Catellatospora sp. TT07R-123: one gene and its partner. The protein of the gene in region 1 interacts with the protein of each later gene in a pairwise test. Links are inferred from orthologs where the notes say so. Each region holds a gene or a part of one and is shown in the gene's direction. Other genes may lie near its edges. The genes, in order: ctaD and Cs7R123_RS20985.

Evidence for each region.
Region 2: the proteins of ctaD (region 1) and Cs7R123_RS20985 interact in binary tests that used the Escherichia coli proteins (3 or more experiments, as listed by UniProt). The link is inferred for Catellatospora sp. TT07R-123 from one-to-one orthologs.

What each region holds. Positions count from the first base shown.
Region 1 is NZ_BNEM01000001.1:3,516,514-3,527,819, reverse strand. The notes cover bases 4,171-7,106. They hold ctaD (cytochrome c oxidase subunit I), read left to right. Parts: upstream 4,171-4,744; coding sequence 4,745-6,469; downstream 6,470-7,106. Other genes in these bases: Cs7R123_RS15070 (MFS transporter), read left to right, coding at 6,756-7,106; Cs7R123_RS15080 (hypothetical protein), read left to right, coding at 4,251-4,544. Outside these bases: Cs7R123_RS15100 (sensor histidine kinase KdpD), read right to left, coding at 1-49; Cs7R123_RS15095 (NUDIX domain-containing protein), read left to right, coding at 131-880; formate dehydrogenase accessory sulfurtransferase FdhD, read right to left, coding at 1,029-1,868; Cs7R123_RS15085 (FdhF/YdeP family oxidoreductase), read right to left, coding at 1,868-4,138; more of Cs7R123_RS15070, read left to right, coding at 7,107-8,000; Cs7R123_RS15065 (DNA-formamidopyrimidine glycosylase family protein), read right to left, coding at 8,146-8,949; Cs7R123_RS15060 (glycosyl hydrolase family 18 protein), read right to left, coding at 9,061-10,719; Cs7R123_RS15055 (isochorismatase family protein), read right to left, coding at 10,814-11,306. UniProt on the Escherichia coli protein: Cytochrome bo(3) ubiquinol oxidase is the terminal enzyme in the aerobic respiratory chain of E.coli that predominates when cells are grown at high aeration.
Region 2 is NZ_BNEM01000002.1:130,499-141,721, forward strand. The notes cover bases 3,064-5,916. They hold Cs7R123_RS20985 (pyridoxal phosphate-dependent aminotransferase), read left to right. Parts: upstream 3,064-3,825; coding sequence 3,826-5,007; downstream 5,008-5,916. Other genes in these bases: Cs7R123_RS20980 (MFS transporter), read left to right, coding at 3,064-3,782; Cs7R123_RS20990 (GNAT family N-acetyltransferase), read left to right, coding at 5,017-5,580; Cs7R123_RS20995 (hypothetical protein), read right to left, coding at 5,620-5,916. In the rest of the region: Cs7R123_RS20975 (M4 family metallopeptidase), read left to right, coding at 1-2,406; more of Cs7R123_RS20980, read left to right, coding at 2,547-3,063; more of Cs7R123_RS20995, read right to left, coding at 5,917-6,969; Cs7R123_RS21000 (calcium:proton antiporter), read right to left, coding at 7,097-8,191; Cs7R123_RS21005 (hypothetical protein), read left to right, coding at 8,291-9,334; Cs7R123_RS21010 (winged helix DNA-binding domain-containing protein), read right to left, coding at 9,338-10,423; Cs7R123_RS21015 (M20 family metallopeptidase), read left to right, coding at 10,501-11,223. UniProt on the Escherichia coli protein: Shows aminotransferase activity with methionine and histidine as substrates, and to a lesser extent also with phenylalanine.

The sequences.
Region 1 (11,306 bases):
CGGTCGGGTCGGCCATGGTGATCACTCCAGTGACGTTGACGGTGACCAAGGCGCTTACGTACTGGCGCAGACTCAACCATGCCGCCGGGCGGGTCGACAAGCGCCCCGGTCACCGGTCAGGCTGTGAATCATGACGGTTCCGGACCGCGATCGGGTCAGCGCGCTCCTGCTCGACGCCGACGAGCTGATCCTGCTCCGCCGCACCCGGCCCGAACAGCCCGAGCCGTACTGGGTGACACCCGGCGGGGGCCGGGACCGGCACGACGCCTCGCTGCTGGCCGCGCTGCTGCGCGAACTGGACGAGGAACTGCGCGCCGTGGTCACGCCACCGGTGCCGCTGACGATCCGCGACAGCACCGGCCCCGACGGCCGTCGCCTCATCCGGCACCATCTCTACGCGTGCCGCCTGGTCGAGATGGACCCCGCCAACCGGTACGGCCCCGAGTTCGCCAACCCGGCCAAGGGCACGTACGACGTGGTGCGGGTGCCGTTCACCCTGCCCGCGCTGGCGGCGCTGAACCTCCAGCCCGCCGTGCTGCGCGACTACCTCGGCGGGGCGGTGGACCTGGTCCGGCGGGCGGCGCGGGACGGGCGGGCCTCCTACCGCGTCCGGTTCGCCGCCGACGCCCGGCCCGACCGGCTGCGGGCCGCCCTCGCCGAGGCGTACGGCGCGGACGACGCGCTCGTGCGGCTGGAGCCGGGGGACGGCGGCGGCTGCGACCTGCTGGCCGGGGACGAACTGGCCCGGCTGACCGGCGCGAGCGAGCTGGAGCTGGCCACGCGCCTGTGCCGCCTGGCCGCCACGTCCGCCCTGGTCACCGACGGCCCCGACCACTGGCGAGTCGCCCCCGACGGGTCCTACGCCCCCGCCTCCCGCTGACTGGCGTTCGTGCAGTTTCGGGGAAAGTGCAGGAATCACGGCCCGCTTTCGTGCACTTTCCCCGAAACTGCACGAACCGCGTGCGGGGCGGCGCGCGGCGCGCGGCGTGGCGCCCGCATGGCGGCGTGGCGCGGCGGCGCGGCGCGGGTCAGGTGAGGCGGTCCGGGCGGGTGTAGACGTTCATGGTCGGGCCGCGCAGGAAGCCGACCAGCGTCATCCCGGCCTCGTCGGCCAGGTCGGCGGCGAGCGTGCTGGGCGCCGACACCGCGGCCAGGACCGGTATCCCGGCCAGCCACGCCTTCTGGGTCAGCTCGAAGCTGGCGCGGCCGGAGACCAGCAGCACGTGCCCGGCCAGCGGTAGCCGCCCGGCCCGCAGCGCGGCGCCGATCACCTTGTCGACGGCGTTGTGGCGCCCGACGTCCTCGCGTACGGTCACCAGCTCCCCGGCGGCCGTGAACAGCCCGGCCGCGTGCAGGCCGCCGGTGCGCTCGAACGTGCGCTGCGCCCCGCGCAGCCGGTCGGGCAGCCCGGCCAGCACGGCCGGATCGACCGCCACCGGGTCGGCGGCGACGTCGTGGCGCGAGCGCACCCGGATCGCGTCGATGCTGGCCTTGCCGCAGACCCCGCACGAGCTGGTGGTGTAGAAGTTGCGCTCCGTCCCCGCCTGCGGCGGCGGCACGTGCTCGGCCAGCACCACGTCCACCACGTTGTAGCTGTTCTCGACCTCGGCTCCGGCGCACAGCTGGGCGGTGTGCACGTCGTCCGGTGCGGTGATGACGCCTTCGGTGAGCAGGAAGCCCAGGGCGAGGTCGAGCTCGTCGCCGGGGGTGCGCATGGTGACGGCCAGCGGCGGGCGGGGCCCGCCGCGGTGCCCGACCCGGATCTCCAGCGGTTCCTCGGCGGCCAGCGTGTCCGGGCGGCGCGCGGCGGACGCGCCGCCGGACAGGTCGATCCGGGTGACGGCACGGCGGTCGCTGGCCCGGCCCATCAGCGCGTACGCAGCCTGACGACGACCTGCTTGGACGTCGGGGTGTTCGATTCGGCGGCCGTGGAGTCCAGCGGCACCAGCACGTTCGCCTCGGGGAAGTACGTCGCCGCGCAGCCGCGCACGGTCGGGTACGCGATCACCCGGAACGACTCGGCGACCCGCTCGCCGTCGGCCCACTCCGACACCAGGTCGACGACGTCGCCGTCGGCCACGCCGAACTCGCGCAGGTCGTCGGGGTTGACGAAGACCACCCGGCGGCCCGCCTTCACCCCGCGGTAGCGGTCGTCCAGGCCGTAGATCGTGGTGTTGTACTGGTCGTGGCTGCGCAGCGTCTGGAGCAGCAGGCGGCCCGGCGGCACCGTCAGCACCTCCAGCGGGCTGGCCGTGAACCGGGCCCTGCCGTCCGGGGTCGGGAAGCGGCGGTCGTCGCGCGGCGGGTGCGGCAGCGTGAACCCGCCGGGCACGCGCACCTTCGCCTCGAAGTCGGCGAAGCCGGGCACGGTGTCGGCGATCAGGGCCCGCACCGAGCGGTAGTCCTCGGCGTACGTCTCCCACGGGACGGTGGAGTCGGGCAGCAGGTGCCGGGCCAGCCCGGCCACGATCGCGACCTCGGAGCGCAGCTGCGGCGCGGCCGGTTCGAGGCGGCCCTGCGAGGCGTGCACGCACGACATCGAGTCCTCGACCGTCACGAACTGCTCGCCCGAGGCCTGCACGTCGCGCTCGGTGCGGCCCAGGCAGGGCAGGATCAGCACGGTCTGCGGGTCGGCGGTGACCACGTGCGAGCGGTTGAGCTTGGTGGACACGTGCACGGTCAGCGCGCACGAGCGCAGCCCCGCCTCGGTGACCCCGGTGTCGGGCGAGGCGGCGGCGAAGTTGCCGCCCAGCGCCATGAACACGGTCGCCTGGCCGTCGCGCATGGCGCGGATCGCCTCGACCGTGTCGTACCCCCGCCGGGCCGGCATCGGCAGCGACAGCGACTCGCCGAGGGCGCCCAGCCACGACGGCGGCTCGTGCCAGATGCCCATGGTCCGGTCGCCCTGGACGTTGGAGTGGCCGCGCACCGGGCACAGGCCCGCGCCGGGCAGGCCGATCATGCCGCGCAGCAGCTGCACGTTGACCACCTCGCGGATGGTCGCCACCGAGTCGCGGCCCTGGGTCAGGCCCATCGCCCAGCACACGATGGTGGCGGGGGAGCCGGCGAACAGCCGCGCCGCGGCCTCGATCTGGTCGCGGTCCAGGCCGGTCGCGGCGTGGACCAGGTCCCAGTCCAGCTCGCGCAGGGCGTCGGCATAGGCCTCGAATCCCGCCGTGTACGACGCGACGAAGTCCTCGTCGACCGTGCCCCACGACAGCAGCAGCGAGCCGATCGCCTGGAACAGGGCCAGGTCGCCGCCGACCCGGATCGGCAGGTGCAGGTCGGCCAGCGGGGTGCCGCCGCCGACCAGCCCGCCGACCTTCTGCGGGTTCTTGAACCGCATCAGCCCGGCCTCGGGCAGCGGGTTCACTGAGATGATCTTCGCGCCGTTCTTCTTGGCGAGCTCCAGGGCGCTGAGCATGCGCGGGTGGTTGGTGCCCGGATTCTGGCCCACCACCGCGATCAGCTTGGCCCGGTGCACGTCCTCCAGGGTCACCGAGCCCTTGCCCATGCCGATGGTGCTGTTCAGCGCCACCCCGGACGACTCGTGGCACATGTTGGAGCAGTCCGGCAGGTTGTTGGTGCCGTACGCCCGCGCCATCAGCTGGTAGAGGAAGGCGGCCTCGTTGGAGGTGCGGCCGGAGGTGTAGAACAGCGCCCGGTCCGGCTCGATCGCGCGCAGGTGGTCCGCGGCCAGCGTGAACGCCTCGTCCCAGCCGATCGGTGTGAAGTGCGTCGCGCCCGGTCGCTTCACCATCGGCTCGGTGAGCCGCCCCTGCTGGCCCAGCCAGTAGTCGCTGCGCCCGGCCAGGTCGGCCACGGCGTGCTCGGCGAAGAACGCGCGGGTCACCCGGCGCAGCGTCGCCTCCTCGGCCACCGCCTTGGCGCCGTTCTCGCAGAACTCGAAGTGGGCCCGGTGCGCCGGGATGGGCTCCGGCCAGGCGCAGCCGGGGCAGTCGAAGCCGTCGGCCTGGTTCATCTTGAGCAGGGTGAGGGCGGAGCGGCGTACGCCCATCTGCGCTCCTGCGGCGCGCAGGCCGTGCATCACCCCGGGCAGGCCGGCCGCGCTGTCCTTGGGTGCACGCACGGTCAGGTCCTGGTCACCGACATCGTCGCGGGGAGGCTTCTTCGCCATACCTAAGACCATCTCACGTTTCCCGCGATGCGAAGCCGCCGGTGGGCGTCTAGCCTGTGGCGGTCGCCGGCACCCCGGCCGGCGTGATCCCATCCCCTGGGGAGGACGATCGATGAAGGACTGGATCGCCGGTCTGCTGGCCGTGCTCGGGACGCTGCTGATCCTGGCCGGTGCGACGGTGACCGTCGTGAAGACACTCACCCCCGATCCGGGCGCGACCGCCGCCCTCACCACGGACCCGCTGGGTGCGACCGCCGTGGCCGCGGGCAGCCGGTTCACCCGCTGGCTGCACCGCATCAGCGCGGCCGACCGGCTCATCGGCTGGGGCGTGGTGCTGCTGGTGCTCGCCGCGGTCGCCGCAGGCGCGATCTCGCTCAATCTCAGCGCCGCCGCGGGAACTCGCTGACCAGCGACACGCCGAACGTGAACGGCGGCCCGGCCCGCGTGACCGGGCCGCCAACCTACACCGTTCGGCGCGGCTAGGTGCACCCCGTGCTCCCAGGCCACCTGCGAAGGATTATTCTGCCTCCGAGGTACGCCTCAACTGATCAATCCGGCGGCGGCGCGCAGGCGCCAGGCGGCCGGGCCAGCCACAGGAGGCCACACGTGACCACCGTCGCACCGCAGCCGATCGCGACGCGGCCCTACCCCGTGCGTAAGCAGGTCAAGGGTTCGGCGCTCGCGCGTCTGCTGCGCACCACGGATGCGAAGCAGATCGGGATCATGTACATGGTCACCGCCTTCGTGTTCTTCATGATCGGTGGCCTGCTGGCGCTGCTGATGCGCGCCGAGCTGGCGAAGCCGGGAATGCAGTTCCTGACGCCGGAGCAGTACAACCAGCTGTTCACGATGCACGGCACGATCATGCTGCTGTTCTTCGCGACGCCGATCGTGTTCGCGTTCGCGAACTACGTGGTGCCGATCCAGATCGGTGCGCCGGACGTCTCGTTCCCGCGCCTGAACTCCTTCGCGTACTGGCTGTACCTGTTCGGCGCGAGCCTGGCCACCGCCGGGTTCATCACGCCGGGCGGCGCCGCGGACTTCGGCTGGTTCGCGTACGCGCCGCTCAACGACGCGATCAACTCGCCCGGCATCGGCGCCGACATGTGGATCGCCGGCCTGGTGCTGTCGGGTCTGGGCACCATCCTCGGCGCGGTCAACATGATCACCACGATCCTGACCCTGCGCGCGCCCGGCATGACGATGTTCCGTATGTCGATCATGACGTGGAACATCCTCGTCACCAGCCTTCTGGTGATCATGGTCTTCCCGCTGCTGGCCGCCGCGCTGCTGGCCCTGCTGGCCGACCGCCGCCTCGGCGCCCACGTCTTCGACCCCGCCACCGGCGGCCCGATGCTGTGGCAGCACCTCTTCTGGTTCTTCGGCCACCCTGAGGTGTACATCGTCGCGCTACCATTCTTCGGCATCATCTCCGAGGTCATCCCGGTCTTCAGCCGCAAGCCGATCTTCGGCTACACCGGTCTGGTCGCCGCGACCCTCGGCATCGCCGCGCTGTCGATGAGCGTGTGGGCGCACCACATGTTCGCCACCGGCCAGGTGCTGCTGCCGTTCTTCTCGTTCCTGAGCTTCCTGATCGCCGTGCCCACCGGCATGAAGTTCTTCAACTGGATCGGCACCATGTGGCGGGGCCAGATCACCTTCGAGACGCCGATGCTGTTCGCCGTCGGCTTCCTGGTGACCTTCCTCTTCGGCGGCCTGTCGGGCGTGCTGCTGGCCAGCCCGCCGATCGACTTCCAGGTGTCGGACTCCTACTTCGTCGTCGCGCACTTCCACTACGTGCTCTTCGGCACCATCGTGTTCGCCGTGTACTCGGGCATCTACTTCTGGTTCCCGAAGATGTTCGGCCGCATGATGGACGAGAAGCTGGGCAAGGTCCACTTCTGGCTGACCTTCATCGGCTTCAACGCCACCTTCCTGGTGCAGCACTGGCTCGGCGCCGAGGGCATGCCCCGCCGGTACGCCGACTACCTGCCCACGGACGGCTTTACCTTCCTGAACACGTTCTCGACCATCGGCGCGTTCATCCTGGGCGCCTCCACGCTGCCGTTCATCTACAACGTGTGGAAGTCGTACCGGACTGGCCCGATCGTGACCGTGGACGACCCGTGGGGCCACGGCAACTCGCTGGAGTGGGCGACCAGCTGCCCGCCGCCGCTGCGCAACTTCGACAGCATGCCGCGCATCCGCTCCGAGCGGCCCGCGTTCGACGCGAAGTTCCCGCACCTGGCGGTCAGCACCGGCACCAAGGCCCCGGTCATCGAGGCGCCGAGCTACTCGCACGGCCGCCACGGCGGCGACCACGAGGTCTGACCCACCACCTGCTTCACCCGAGGCCCCGGCCCGCCGCATCCCGGCGGGCCGGGGCCTCGGCCGTTCGGCGGCGCCGCGCCGCGACCGGTGCGCGCCGCGGCGCGCACCGGCGGCAAGATCGGCGTTTGCGGTCGAAGTGTGCGGCCTGGCGTGACTTCGTGACCGGCGATGGCGATCAAGGCGGCGGCGATCAAGGTGACGGGAATTACCCCGGGTCAGCCGGTAAACGGATTGCCTGAAAGTCGGGGGTGTCGGGCACCATGGTCGGCTGGAGGTAACAACCGCAATGACCATCGAGCCTTACCGCAAGATTCTCGGCCTGCCCGGCGTACGTGCGTTGCTGCTGGTCGGGCTGGTGGCTCGGATCCCGGTCATCGCCACCGGCATCGTGCTGACGCTGCACGTCGTCAACACCCTCGGCCTCGGCTTCGCCCAGGCGGGCCTCGTCGGCACCGCGTCCACCCTCGGCTCGGCGATCGGCTCCCCGATCACCGGCCGCATGATCGACCGGTACGGCCTGCGCCCCGTCCTGATCACCACCACCGCCGCGCAGGCCCTGTTCTGGCTCGCCGCGCCCCGCCTCGGCTACGCGGTCCTGCTCGGCGCCGCCGCGATCGCCGGAGTGCTGGGGCTGCCCGTGTTCACCATCGTCCGGCAGAGCCTGGCCGCGATGGTCCCCGCCGACCAGCGCCGCCCCGGGTTCGCGCTGGACTCGATGGCGGTCGAGCTGTCGTACATGGTCGCCCCGGCGGGGGCCGTGGCCGCGGTGAGCCAGTTCGGCAGCCGCCCGGTCATGATCGCCGTCGGCGTAGGGGTGGTGCTGGCCGGGGTCGCGCTCATCGCCCTCAACGCGCCGACCCAGGCCCCGGTCGAGGACGGCGAGTCCGAGGCCGCCGTGCCGCGCCGCCAGTGGCTGCGCCCCCGCGTGATCGCCCTGTTCGCGCTCACGGCGTCGCTGACCTTCGTGCTGACCGCCTCCGACCTGTCCCTCATCGCGGCGCTCAAGGGGTCCGGCCAGCAGAACTGGGCCGGTGTCGTGATCGCGATCTGGTGCCTCTACTCCCTGATCGGCGGCTTCGTCTACGGGGCGCTGCACCGCAACGTGTCAGCGGCGCTGCTGGCGGGCGGCCTGGCCGTGCTGACCGTGCCGGTCGGGCTGGCGGCCGGAGCACCGTGGTGGGCGGTCTGCCTGATCCTGATCCCGTCGGGTGTGCTGGTCGCGCCGTCGCTGTCGGCCACCATCGACACGCTCAGCTCGTGGGTGCCCGCCGGGTCGCGCGGCGAGGCGATGGGCCTGCACGGCACCGCCCTGACCATCGGCGTAGCCGCAGGCGCGCCCTTCGCCGGCGCGATCATCGACTCGGTCGGCCCCGGCCGGGCCTTCGCCGCGGCGGGCCTGGTCGCCCTGCTGCTCCTGGCGGTGGCACTGCCCTTCTGGCGCTCCGGCGCCGATCTCGCCCCCGCCGGTGCTCCCGCCCCGGCACCGCCGCACGAACCGCTGACCGAACCCGCCCCCGGCCTCGCCACCTAGGCCGCGCCCCTCACCGGCCGCGCCGCGCCACGCGCGCCGCCGGGCGGCGGCCGGTGCAGTTTCGGGGAAAGTGCTGGAATCCGCACCAAGATTCCTGCAGTTTCCCCGAAACTGCAGGACCCGAGCCCGTGCTCGTCGTCGTTCCTTACCCCGGGGTGGGGGTGGGGCGGGGCTGGCAGCGGGGGCACCAGTAGGTGATGCGGTCGCCGTCGCCGTCCTTGCTGATCGGGCCGTTGCAGTTGCGGCAGGGCTGGGCGCGGCGGCCGTACACGTAGCTGGTCTCGCCGCGGCGCAGCGAGCCGGTGGTGGTCTGGGTCCAGCGGCCCCGGTTGTGGGCGAGCAGCCGCTGCGCCAGGTCGACCACCCCGGGCAGGTCGGGGACCTCGCCGACGGGGGTCCACGGCCAGACGCCGCGCAGGAACAGCACCTCGCACTTGTACAGGTTGCCGATCCCGGCCAGGTTGCGCTGGTCGAGCAGTGCCGCCGCGATCGGGGCGGCGGGGTCGCGGGTCAGGCGGCGGACCGCCTCGGCCGGGTCCCAGTCCGGGCCGAGCAGGTCGGGGCCGAGGTGGCCGACCAGGCGCTCCTCCTGCGCGGTCGGCACCAGCGCCAGGTCGTGCAGGTGGAAGCCGACGGCGGTATGGTCCCCGGCGCGCAGCACCACCCGGATGGTGTGGGCGGGCCGGGCGTTCCAGCGCTGGCCGGGGCCGTACACCCGCCAGGCGCCCTCCATCCGCAGGTGCGAGTGCAGGCTCAGCTCGCGGCCGCCCGCGGTGCGCAGGCGCAGCAGCAGGTGCTTGCCGCGGCTCAGCGACGCGACGACCTCGGCGCCGGTCAGGTCGACCACGGCCAGTTGCGGCACCCGGAACTGCGCCCCGGTCAGCGTGCGCCCGACCAGCCCTTCGCGCAGGAGCTGCGCGGTGTTGTAGACGGTGTCGCCTTCGGGCATACCCCCATCCTGCCCGACGGCGTCGCCGCAGCCTGCCGGACGAAAAGGAGCGGGGCCCCGGTCCGGACGTCGCGGTCCGGACCGGGGCCCCGCTCAGCGGGCCCTGCTGGATCAGGCAAGGCCGCTGTTCATAGCAGTGATCAGCTCGCCGTTGCTGGTGTCGCCGAACAGCTCCCAGAAGAAGGCGCCGCCCAGGCTCTGGTTCTTGGCCCACGACATCTTGCCCGCGATGGTCGCCGGGGTGTCGTAGCTCCACCACTGGCCGCCGCTGAAGCAGTACGCGGTGCCGCCGACGGTGCCGTTGGCCGGGCACTTGGTCTTGATGGTGTGGTAGTCCTCGTTGCCGGCCTCGTAGGTGCCGGGCGCGGCGCCGGTGGCGGTGCCGCCCGGGGCGGCCTGGGTGACGCCGGTCCAGCCGCGGCCGTAGAAGCCGATGCCGAGCAGCAGCTTCGACGACGGGACGCCCTTGGACTTGAGCTTGGCGATCGCGGCCTCGGCGCAGAAGCCCGCGGTCGGGATGCCGGTGTAGCAGTTCAGCGGCGAGTGCGGCGCGGTCGGGCCGGTGGTCGCCCAGGTGCCGAAGTAGTCGTAGGTCATCGGCATGTACCAGTCGACGTACTGCGCGGCGGCGGCGTAGTCGGTGGCGTCGATCTTGCCGCCGTTGCTGCCGTCGGCGGTGATCGCCGCGGTGATCAGGTAGCTGGAGCCGAACCGGGTCCGCAGCGCCGACATCAGGTTCTTGAACGCGTTCGGACCGCTGGTGTCGCAGGTCTCGCCGCAGGCGTTCGGGTACTCCCAGTCGATGTCGATGCCGTCGAAGACGTCAGCCCAGCGCGGGTCCTCGATCATGTTGTAGCAGGAGTTGGCGAACGCGGTCGGGTTGGCCGCGGCGGCCGGGAAGTTCTTCGAGTAGGTCCAGCCGCCGATCGAGAAGATGACCTTGATGTTCGGGTACAGCTTCTTAAGCTTGCGCAGCTGGCCGAAGTTGCCGCGCAGGGCGCCGGCGTCCCAGGTGTCGGCCACGCCGTCGACGCTGCCCGCGGCGTCGTACGCGCGGTCGTAGTCGTTGTAGGTGTCGCTGAGCACGCACTGGCCGCCCGAGATGTTGCCGAAGGCGTACAGGATGTGGGTCAGCTTGGCCGCGGAGCCGCTGGTCGCGATGTTCTTCACGTGGTAGTTGCGCGCGTACTGCGCCCAGTTCGTGAAGTAGCCGACCAGCTTCTTGCCCGGGTTCGGGATGGTCGGGCTGGTCGACGGGCTCGGCGAGGCCGACGGGGAGGCGCTCGGCGACGTACTCGGCGACTTGCTCGGGGAGGGCGAGACCGAGGGGGAGGCCGACGGCGAGGTCGGGGTGCTCGGCGAGGCCGACGGCTGGCCGCCGGTCGTGCAGTTCGCGCCGTTGATGGTGCAGGCGGTCGGCGTGCCGGAGCCGGCGGTGTTGAAGCCGAAGGAGGCCGTGCCGCCCGCGGGGATGGTGGCGTTCCAGGTGCCCGTCGCGGTGCGGGTCTGCCCGGTGCCGCTCAGGGCGGCGTCCCAGGAGGAGCTGACGGTGGTGCCCGCCGGGAGCGTGAACGTCAGCGTCCACGTGGTCGGGCTGCTCGTGCCGTTGGTGATGACGTACTTGCCCTCAGCGCCGGTACCCCAGTTGCTGGGCTGGGTGTACGCGGCGGTGACCGTGCCGGCGGCGTTGGCCATGGTGACGACACCGACGGTGGCGGTGGCGACCATGACTACCGCGCTAGCGAGCAGCCGGGCCCGTAGCTTGAACATGGCTCTCCTCATTGATTGACACCGGTCCCCCCGATGGCGCCAAACAATAAGTTAAGTTTCCTTAAAAAGGAATAGTCCTTACCTAAAACCGGACCTAAATGGTCTCCACCAGGTGCACACCCGCAGCTCGGAGCTCTTCGATGGCCCGCTCGGTCGTCTCCGGAGCGACCCCGGCGGTGAACCCGAGCACCACGGTGGTGTCGAAGCCCTCCCGGGCGGCGTCCAGCGCGGTCGCCCGTACACAGTGGTCGGTGGCGATGCCGACGACGTCCACTTCGGTCACGTCGCGCATCCGCAGCCAGGCCGCCAGCCCGATCCCCGCGGTGTGCCCCTCGAACCCGGAGTACGCCGCCGCGTACTCGCCCTTGCGGAACACGGCCTCGACCCGGTCGGTGTCCAGCTCGGGGTGGAACTGCGCGCCGAACGTGTCGGCCACGCAGTGCACCGGCCAGCTGGAGGCGTAGTCCGGCGGATCGCCGAAGTGGCCGCCCGGGTCGGTGTGGTGGTCCTGGGTGGCCACGACGTGCTGCCACCGGTGCCCGGTGGCGGTGTCGGCGGCAAGCTGCGCCGACAGGTTCGCGGCGACC
Region 2 (11,223 bases), on another replicon or contig:
GACGCGAGCGGCACCCACGTTCGCTACACCCGTACCTACCAGGGCCTGCGTGTCTACGGCGGCGACTTCGTCGTGCACACGGCCAAGGACGGTGCCTACAAGGGCAGCTCGGTCGGTCTCGTGAACCCGCTGAGCCTGTCCACCACCGCCAAGGTGACCTCGGCCAAGGCACAGCAGACCGCGAAGGCGCACTTCTCCGGCACGGTCACCGCGACCGTGGGCTCGGAGCTGTTCGTCGACGCCAGCTCGGGCAAGGGCCGCCTGGCCTGGGAGACCGTGCTGCACGGCTGGGCTCCCGACAAGCAGACCCCGTCGAAGCTGCACGTGATCAGCGACGCGACGACCGGCGCCTACATCGGCCAGTTCGACGAGATCGAGACGGTCACGGGCTCGGGCACGGGCATCTACACCGGCGCCGTGTCGATCGACACGACCCTGTCGGGCTCGACCTACACGATGATCGACCCGGTGCGCGGCAACGGCAACACGTGCGACATGAACAACGGCACGTCGACCTGCACCAACTTCACCGACGCCGACAACGTCTGGGGCACCGGCAACAACTCCAACCGCCAGTCGGCCGGTGTGGACGCGCACTTCGGCGCCGCCAAGACGTTCGACTACTACAAGAACGTGCACGGCCGCAACGGCATCTTCGGCACCGGCGTGGGCGTGCCCAGCCGCGTCCACTACGGCAGCGCGTACGTCAACGCGTTCTGGGACGGCGCGCAGATGACCTACGGCGACGGCACGGGCAACGCCAAGCCCCTGGTGTCGCTGGACGTCGCGGGCCACGAGATGAGCCACGGCGTGACCGAGGCCCTGGTCTCGGGCGGCCTGACCTACTCCGGCGAGTCCGGCGGCCTCAACGAGGCCACCTCGGACATCTTCGGCAACATGGTCGAGTTCTACGCCGCCGCGCCGTCCGACCCGGGCGACTACGACATCGGCGAGAAGATCGACATCAACGGCAACGGCACGCCGCTGCGCTACATGTACAACCCGACCCTGGACGGCTCGTCGCACGGCTGCTGGTCCACCAGCACCAAGAACGTCGACGTGCACTACTCGTCCGGTGTCGCCAACCACTTCTTCTTCGACCTGGCCGTCGGCACCGGCGCCACGTCGTACGGCACCAGCCCGGTCTGCGGTTCGGCCGCGGCCGTGGTCGGCATCGGCAACACCAAGGCCGAGAAGATCTGGTACCGCGCCCTGGACGTGTACTTCACCTCGAACACGTCGTACGTGAACACCACCACCCCGGCCAACACCGCCCGCGCCTACACCCTGTCGGCCGCCACCGACCTGTACGGCCTGTGCTCCGCCGAGTACAAGACCGTCCAGGCCGCCTGGACCGCCGTCAACGTGGCGGGCAGCGACGCGTCCTGCCCCGCCGGCAACGACTTCTCGCTCGCCGCCGCCCCGGCGTCGGGCTCGGTCAGCCCCGGCAGCTCCGTGACCAGCACCATCACCGCGACGCTGACCAACGGCGCGGCCCAGACCGTGGCGCTGACCGCGACCGGCCTGCCGAGCGGCGCGACCGCGTCGTTCAGCCCGGCGTCGATCAACTCGGCCGGCGGCACCTCCACGCTGACCATCGGCACCTCGGCCAGCACCGTTCCGGGCACCTACGTGGTGACCGTCACCGGCACCGGCCCCGGCAGCACCCGGACCACGACCTACACCCTGACGGTCAACGGCCCGCCCGGCTGCTCGGGCACCAACTCGACCGACGTGGCGATCCTCGACCTGACCACGGTCGAGTCGGCGATCAACATCAACGGCTGCGCGGGCAACGCCAGCGCGACCAGCACGGTCGAGGTGCACATCCTGCACACCTACATCGGTGACCTGGTCGTCGACCTGGTGGCGCCGGACGGCTCGGTCTACAACCTGTCCAACCGGGCCGGCGGAGCCACCGACAACATCAACCAGACCTACACGGTCAACCTGTCCAGCGAGGCCGCCAACGGCACCTGGAAGCTGCGCGTGCAGGACGCCGCCTCGGCGGACACCGGCACGATCGACACCTGGACGCTGAGCCTCGGCGGCGGGGGTGCCCCGACGTGCACCGGCACCAACGGCACCGACGTGACGATCCCGGACAACACCACCGTCAACAGCACCATCGTGCTGGCGGGCTGCTCGGGCAACGCCTCGTCGACCTCCCAGGTCGAGGTGCACATCGTGCACACCTACATCGGTGACCTGGTGGTCAGCCTGATCGCGCCGGACGGCAGCGCCTACGTGCTGTCCAACCGGGCGGGCGGGTCGACCGACAACATCGACACGACCTACACGGTCAACCTGTCCACCGAGGTCAAGAACGGCACCTGGACCCTGCGGGTCCAGGACGCCGCCTCGGCCGACACCGGCTACATCAACAGCTGGACGCTGACGCTCTGACGTAGGCGTCCGGCACCACCCCCAGGAGCCCCCGGCGCACCAGCGCCGGGGGCTCCGCCCCGCTTCGGGCGGCGGCATCCGGAATTGACGGGCCTCCCACGCGGTCGGTGCCGACGCCTCGGCCGTGGCATCCTGTGCCGATGCCGAGCTACCTGGTGGACCGCAGGCCGCTGCGGATTCCGGCGTTCCGGCGGCTGTGGACCGGCTCGGCGGTGGCCGCGGTCGGCGGCTCGTTCAGCCTGGTCGCGGTCCCGACCCAGCTGTTCACGCTGACCGGCTCGTCGGCTGCGGTCGGGCTGGCCGCCGCGGTGTCGCTGGGCACGCTGGTCGTCTCGGCGCTGTGGTCTGGGGCGCTGGCGGACACGACGGACCGGCGGCGGCTGCTGCTGATCGGCAATGCCGGGCTGGGCCTGGTCTACCTGGGGCTGTGGCTGAACACCGCGCTGCGGCTGGATGCGGTGCCGCTGATGCTCGCGCTGGTCGCGGTGCAGGGGCTGAGTTACGGCACGACCCTGACCGCGATCGGCGCGGCGGTGCCGCGGGTCGTGCCCGCGGACCTGCTGGTGGCCGCGAACAGCCTCAGCGCGCTGACCCGCTACGCCGGGGCGGTGCTAGGCCCGCTGCTGGCCGGGGTACTGATCCCGGTGCTGGGCCTGGGCCCGCTGTACCTGCTGGACACGCTCGCACTGGGCGTGGTGCTGTGGGCGGTGGCCGGGCTGCCGCCGCTGCCGCCGACCGAGCCGGCACCGACCGGCCGCGGCGTGCTGCGACGCCTCGGCGACGGGTTCGGCTACCTGGCCCGGCAGCGGGTGCTGGTCGCGGTGCTCGCCGTCGACCTGGCCGCGATGGTGTTCGCGATGCCGTCGGCGCTCTACCCGGAACTGGCCGAACGCGCGTTCGGCGGGCCGCCGGGCGGCGGCGGGCAGCTCGGGCTGCTGTACGCGGCGTACCCGGCCGGGGTGTTCGCAGCCGGGCTGCTGTCGGGCTCCTACAGCCGCAGGCGGCGCCACGGGGCGCTCATGGCCGGGGCCGCGATGGCGTGGGGCTGCTGCGTGATCGCGCTCGCGGCCGCGCCGGGCCTGGCGTTCGCGCTGGCGGCGCTGCTGTGCGGCGGGGCGGTCAACTTCGCGCTGAGCACGTTCCGCAACGCGATCTCGCAGGCGTACACGCCCGACGCGATGCGCGGCCGGATCCAGGGTTCGCTGACGGTGGTGCTGATGGGCGGGCCGCAGCTGGCCAATCTGGTGCACGGGCTCGGCGGGGCGGCCGTCGGGGCGCGCCTGGCCGTCGGGATCGGCGGGGCGCTGACGGTGGTCACGGTCGCGGCGCTGGTGCGGGCGGTGCCGCAGCTGTGGGCGTACGACGCGACCGCATGATCCCGGGTGGCCCGGCGGTGGGCGGACCGGCGAAGATGGTGACATGACGATCCCCGCCGGCGACCCGCTGGTCGCCCGGATGCGCCCCTTCGGCACCACCATCTTCGCCACCATGTCGGCGCTGGCGGTGCGGACCGGTTCGGTGAACCTGGGCCAGGGCTTCCCCGACACCGACGGGCCCGCCGAGATGCTGGCCGCCGCCGAGGCGGCGCTGCGCGGCGGGTTCAACCAGTACCCGCCCGGCCCCGGCCAGCCCGTGCTGCGCCAGGCGGTCAGCGCGCACCAGCGCCGGTTCTGGGGGCTGGACTACGACCCGGACGGCGAGGTCGTCGTCACGGCGGGTGCCACCGAGGCGATCGCGGCGGCGATCCTCGGGCTGTGCGAGCCGGGCGACGAGGTGGTGTGCTTCGAGCCGTTCTACGACTCGTACGCGGCGAGTATCGCCCTGGCTCAGGCGGTGCGCCGCCCGGTGACGCTGCGGCCGGGGGCCGACGGCCGGTTCCACTTCGACCCCGACGAGCTGCGGGCGGCGTTCGGGCCGCGCACCCGGCTGCTGCTGCTCAACTCCCCGCACAACCCGACCGGCAAGGTGTTCGACGCCGACGAGCTGCGGCTGCTGGCCGACCTGTGCCGCGAGCACGACGTGTACGCCGTGACCGACGAGGTGTACGAGCACCTGGTGTTCGACGACGCGGCCGGGCCGCACACGCCGCTGGCGACGCTGCCGGGGATGCGGGAGCGGACGCTGCGCATCTCGTCGGCGGGCAAGACGTTCTCGTGCACGGGCTGGAAGGTCGGCTGGGCCAGCGGCCCGGCGCCGCTGGTGTCGGCGGTGCTGCGGGTCAAGCAGTTCCTGACCTACGTCAACGCGGGGCCGTTCCAGCCCGCCGTCGCGGTGGCGCTGGGGCTGGGCGACGACTACTTCACCGGGTTCACCGCCGGGATGCAGGCCCGCCGCGACCAGTTGCGGGCGGGGCTGGCCGAGGCCGGGTTCACGGTGCTGCGCTCGGAGGGCACCTACTTCGTCAACGCCGACATCCGCTCGGTGGGCGGCACCGACGGGGAGGAGTTCTGCCTGTCCATGCCGGAGCGCTACGGCGTGGTCGCGGTGCCGTCGCAGGTGTTCTACGACGACGTGGCGGCCGGGCGGCACCTGGTGCGGTTCGCGTTCTGCAAGCGGCCCGAGGTGCTCGACGAGGCCATCGCCCGGCTGCGCAAGGCCTAGGATCGACCGATGGACCGCTCGCCGCTGCTGACGACCGACCGCCTGCTGCTACGCCGCTGGCAGGCGGCCGACCTGGCGCCGTTCGCCGCCCTGAACGCCGACCCGGAGGTCATGGCGCATTTCCCGGCGACGATGAGCCCGGCCGACAGTGATGCGCTGGTCGAGCGGATCGAGGCCGGGTTCGAGGAGCGCGGTTTCGGGCTGTGGGCGGTGGAGGTCGCCGACACCGGGCGGTTCATCGGGTTCACGGGCCTGTCCGTGCCGCGTTTCGAGGCGCCCTTCCTCCCGGCGGTGGAGATCGGGTGGCGGCTGGCGCGGCCGTACTGGGGTCACGGGTACGCGACCGAGGCCGCCCGCCGCGTGCTCGGGTTCGCCTTCGACGACCTGGGGCTCGCCGAGGTCGTGTCGTTCACCAGCACGACCAACCTGCGCTCGCAGGCGGTCATGGCGCGGCTGGGGCTGACCCACGACCCGGCCGAGGACTTCGACCACCCGAGCGTGCCCGAGGGCAGCCCGCTGCGCCGCCACGTGCTGTGGCGCATCACCGCCGACCGGTGGCACGCGCGGCCGTGAGCGCGGGCCGGACCCCGGGCGGGGTCCGGCCCGCGACGTTCACTTGCCGGTGAGCGTGCAGGGCTCGTCGTCCTTGAACTTCTCGATCTTCTTCTCCCAGAGCGTGGTCTGGTCCTTGAGCGTCGCGAACCCGAGCAGCTCCAGCTTGTATCCCGCGATGGCGTGCAGCGTCGCCGACGCGCGCTGGCAGGGCGGGATGTCGGCGGTCAGCGTCGTGCCGGGGGTGAACTCCCCCGCCACGTACGTGTCGAGGGTGATGAACGCGAAGGTGCCGATGCCGAGCGTGGCCAGTTCCAGGCGCGGGAACTCCCAGCCCCAGCCGAACCCGACCGGCAGGTAGCCCGCGGTCACGGTCTCCTTGGCGCCGAGCACCGCCTCGGCGGTGCGCAGGTCCGACGTGCCGGTCAGCAGCGGGCTGCCGGACTTGGCGAAGCCCTGGTCGGCGTCGTAGGTCACCTTGAACGAGCCGCCGCTGGAGGAGTTCTCGCGCAGCGCGGGCACGATCCGGATCGCCGACTTGACCTTCAGCGTGAACGGGATGCCGCCCACCACGAACGGGATCGGCGCCTCGAAGGGGAAGCTGAGCCGGGCGATGTCGGTGTCCAGGCCGGTGCCGCTGCGCCCGACGGCCGCCCAGGTCACCTCCATCTCGGCCGACAGTTTGCGGATGTTGCTGGTGATGGACCTGCCCGCGCCGTGGTCGAACTCCATCCGGGTCTCGTTGGTGAAGTTGCTGACCCAGCCCGACGCGGTGACCTTGGCGTTGGCCCGGGAGGCTTCCAGTTCCACGTCGAGCCTGGTCGCCTTCGGGGTGAGTTTCAGGGTCACCTCGACGCCCCCGATCGTCCACTTGTTGGTGACCGAGGGCCCGTCGCCTGCCTGCCGGACCAGCGAGACGTCGGCGACGCGGGTGGTGGTGCCGTCGCTGAGCCGGACCGCCTTGTAGTCCTTCTCCGACAGGCCCGCCCAGGCCACCGGGACGGTCCAGCCGACGGTGCCGGTGTCGACGAGCTCGTTGAGGGTGGTGTCGGCCGTCTCGACCACGACCTGGTCGCCCTCGGTGCGCACGGCGGCCACCTTGCGGACCGCCTTGCCGCCGAACAGGACGGTCTTGCCGGGGGCGAGCTTGTCGATGCCCTTGGTCCCGGCGGCGAACCGGAACACCTTGCCGTCCTCGGCGCGCAGCCCGGACGCCACGGCGCCGGCGTCGACGACCACCGCGTTCGGGCCGTAGGTCACGTTGTCGAACGTGCCGGCCATCCCGGCCGGGCCGGACGAGGCGGCGGGTCCGGGCGCCGCGGCGGAGCCGTCGTCCGAGGAGCCGCCGCACGCGGCGGTGAGGACCAGGACCACGGCGAGCACGCCGCACGGAAGTGATCGCTTCAACACGCCGGGAGCGTGACACCGCTCGATCCGACCGGCCCGCGTCTGTCCTTGATCGGACAGCGGCTTCCCATGCCCTGAGCTGCTGGTTTACGTACAAGGAAACAGTGGATGACCGTTGGCCGGCGACCGGTCAGGGGACCAGGGACAGGAACAGGAACACGCCGAACAGGGTCAGGTGCACCGCGCCCTGCATCAGGGTGGCGCGGCCCGGCGCGACGGTCAGGGTGGTGACCACGATGGTGAGCGCCAGCAGGACCATGTCCTTCGGGCTCAGGCCGAGCACGAGGGTGTTCTGCAGCCAGATGGAGGCGAGCGCGAGCACCGGGATGGTGAGGCCGATGCTGGCCAGTGCCGAGCCCAGCGCCAGGTTGAAGCTGGTCTGGATCTCGTTGCGGCGGGCGGCGCGCACCGCCGCGACGGTCTCCGGGGCCAGCACGAGCAGCGCGATCGCGACGCCCACGACGGCGCGCGGGGCGCCCGCGGCCACGACGGCGTGCTCGATGGCCGGGGCCGCGGACTTGGCCAGGCCGACGACGACGACCAGGCACAGGAACAGCAGGCCGAGGCTGATCGCGGTGGCGCGGGTCGTCGGCCCGGGACCGTGCTCGCCGTCGGACTCGACCCGGCTGCCGGGTTCCAGGGGCAGGAAGTACTGGCGGTGCCGACCGGTCTGGATGAACACGAACGAGCCGTACAGCACCAGCGACGCGATGCCGTCGAAGGCCAGCTGCACCCCGGTGAACGTCGGCCCCGGGCTGCTGGTGGTGAAGGTCGGCAGCACCAGCGCCAGGGTCGCCACCGCGCTGAGCGTGGCCACCGCGGCGGTGACGCCCTCGACCCGGAACTCGACCTCGCCGTGGCGCAGCGCCCCGAGCAGCAGGCACAGGCCCATCACGCCGTTGCAGACGATCATGATGGCGGAGAAGACCGTGTCGCGGGCCAGGCTGGACGGCCCCTCCCCCGCCGAGGTCATCAGCATGATGATCAGTCCGACCTCGATGACCGTGACCGCGACCGCGAGGATCAGCGTGCCGAACGGCTCGCCGACCCGGTGCGCGACGACCTCGGCGTGGTGCACCGCGGTGAGGACGGCGGCGATCAGGGCGGCCGCGACGACGACCAGGGCGAAGACGCCGAGTTCGCGGTGCCAGGTGCCGAGCAGCACCAGCGCCGTGATCGGCGGGATCACCAGGTACCACGGCACCGACCTGGCGAGTTTGACCATGTATCGAGGCTACGTGGACGAAACGGCTTGTATGGGTGATACCGGATACGGCAGGGCGGTCCCGCTGCCGGGCCGTCCCGGTTGCACTACATTGCGCGGGTGCCCCACCGCCCGATCGCCCTCACCGCCGCGGCGCTGATCACCACCGCCCTGCTCGGCGCCTGCGGGACCGCCCCGGATCCGCAGCCGACGTTCGTCGCCGCCCCGTCCGCGTCGGCCGCCGCGGCCAGCGCCGTGGCCAGCCCCGCCGCCTCCCCCAGCCCGGCGGCGGCCGCGGCCGCGTGCGGGGTGTTCCCCGCCGACAATGTGTGGCGCCTGGACGTGTCGAAGCTGCCCGTGCACGCCTCCTCGGCGGCGTACGTGCGCAGCATCGGCGCCGACGCGCACATGCACCCCGACTTCGGCTCCGGCCTGTGGGAGGGCGCCCCGATCGGCATCCCGGTCACCACCGTCAAGCCCGGCCAGGCCAAGGTGAAGGTCACCTTCGAGTACGCCGGTGAGAGCGACAAGGGCCCGTACCCGGTCCCCGCCGACGCCAAGGTCGAGGGCGGGCGCGGCAGCGACGGCGACCGCCACGTCATCCTCTACGACCCGGCCGCCTGCAAGGTGTACGAGCTGTACGCCGCCTACCCGAACGGCTCCGGCTGGCGCGCGGGCTCCGGCGCGATCTTCGACCTGCGCTCGAACCGGCTGCGCCCGGCCGGGTGGACCTCCGCCGACGCGGCCGGGCTGTCGGTCTTCGCCGGGCTGGTGCGCTACGACGAGATCGCCAAGGGCCGCATCGACCACGCGCTGCGCATCACCGTGCCGCGCTCGCGCGACACGTACCTGTGGCCCGCCCGGCACGCCGCCTCCGACCGCTCGGACGCGTCCCTGCCGCCGATGGGGCTGCGGCTGCGCCTGAAGGCGGGCGTGGACGTGTCGAAGTTCCCGAAGCAGGCCCGGATCGTCGCCGAGGCGATGAAGACGTACGGCGTCATCGTCGCCGACAACGGCTCGCCCTGGTACCTGTCGGGCGCCCCGGACGAACGCTGGTCCAACGACGCGCTGCGCGCGCTGAAGGACCTGCAGGGCTCCGACTTCGAGGCGGTCGACGTCGGGAAGCTGGCCGGCGACCGCGACTCGGGCGCGGTCGCCCGCTGACGGTCAGCGCGGCGCGACGCTGACCCGCGCGGGCAGGCCGAGGAACCGGCCGTGCCGGTCGGCCGTCGCCGACAGCGCGGCCTCCTGCGGGGGCGTGAGCGTCTCGTAAACCTCCAGGTCGAACAGCACGCCCTGGCGGCTCACCGTACGGCGCCAGTGGCCGGTGAACTGGCCGTCGACCAGCAGCACCCCGTTGGCGGCGGGCCGGTCCAGCCGCGACCCGCCGCGCCGGGCCAGGTCCAGCAGGAACTTGCTCTCGCTGTAGCCCACCAGGTATTCGTCGTAGCCCTGGAGCAGGTGCACCACCGGCCCGTCCGGCGGCGCGGCGGGCGGCGCCCCGGCGAACCAGTACGTCAGCCCGTCGGCGGTCAGGCTGTGCAGCCGGTCGCCGACCAGGTCCAGGCCGCGCCGGATGTCGGCCAGGGTGAGGCTGGACCACCAGCGGAAGTCCTTCACCGTGGCCGGGCCGTGGCTGGTGAAGTAGCGCAGCGTCAGCTCCGCAAGCGCCGCGTCGGGGTCCAGCTCCCGCGCGTGCGGGGCCCGGTCGGCCACCAGCCCGTAGGTCTGCTGCCTGCCGTTCAGCGCGCCGCTGCAGATCAGCCCTTCGAGCTCGGCGTGCATGGCCAGGTGGGTGACGGCGAGCGTGCCCGTGGGCAGCCCGGCGGCCGCCAGGTGCGGCACGAGCTCCTTGCGGGTCAGCTGCCGCCCGCCCGACAGCGCCTGGACCAGCACGTCGTCGCCCCGGGACAGGACGGCGTCGTCGAGGCCCTGCTGGCGGTAGTAGTACGCGATGAGCTGGTGCACGCGCGGCCCGGTCAGCGCCAGCAGCCACGCGATGTCGTCGGGCGAGACGAAGTGCCAGGTCGGCCGCAGGACGTGGGTGCGCAGGAAGTCCCCGTGCGCGAACGCCGCGTCGAGCTGCGCATCGGTGGCGGCGGGGTCGCGGTCGCCCAGCGACCACTTGGCCGGGCCGAAATCCTGCGACTGCACGGCGACCAGGCCGCCGACGATCGCGGCGGCACCGACCGCGGGCTGGTCTAGCAGGCCGAGGTTGCGCATGCGCCAGAAGGCGAGGCTGCGGGCGTCCACCAGCCGGATGCTATCGGCACCGCCCGACAACCCCCGCAGCGCTGGCACGGCGCGCGGCGCACTGCCAGGATGGGTCCGTGGAGCTGGAGACCTTCCTGGGTACGGCCGCGCGCCTGATCGCCGTCCCGTCGACCGCCGACCGTCCCGAGGAGCTGCACCGCGCCCTCGACCTGGTGCTTGCGGAGGTCCTGGCCCGGGTGGGGCCCGGGTTCACCGTGGAGCGGTTCAGCTCGGGGAGCAAGCCCAGCGCCCTGGTCTACCGCGACACCGGCGCCGGCCGGCCGGACTTCCGGGTCATCCTCAACGGACACGTCGACGTGGTTCCGGCCGAGCCGCACCAGTTCACCGCCCGCCGCGACGGCGACCGGCTGTACGGGCGCGGCACGCACGACATGAAGGTGGCCGCGCTGGCGCAGGCGCTGGTCTTCGCCGAGCTGGCCCCGGCGCTGCCGTACCCGATCGCGTTGCAGCTGGTCACCGATGAGGAGGTGGGTGGCCGCGACGGCACCGGGCACCAGCTCGCACAGGGTGTGACCGGGCAGTTCGTGGTCATCGGCGAGCAGAGCGGCCTGGAGCTGGTCACCGATTCCAAGGGCATCGCGCAGGTGCGGCTGTCGGCCACCGGCCGCACCGGGCACAGCGCCTACCCGTGGCAGGGCGACAACGCCCTGGTGACCGTGATGCGGGCGGTGGAGAAGCTGCTCGCGGCATATCCGCTGCCGACCAGCGAGGCGTGGGTGACCACGGTGAACGTGGCCCGGGTGGAGACCGACAACCGGGCGTTCAACCAGGTGCCCGCG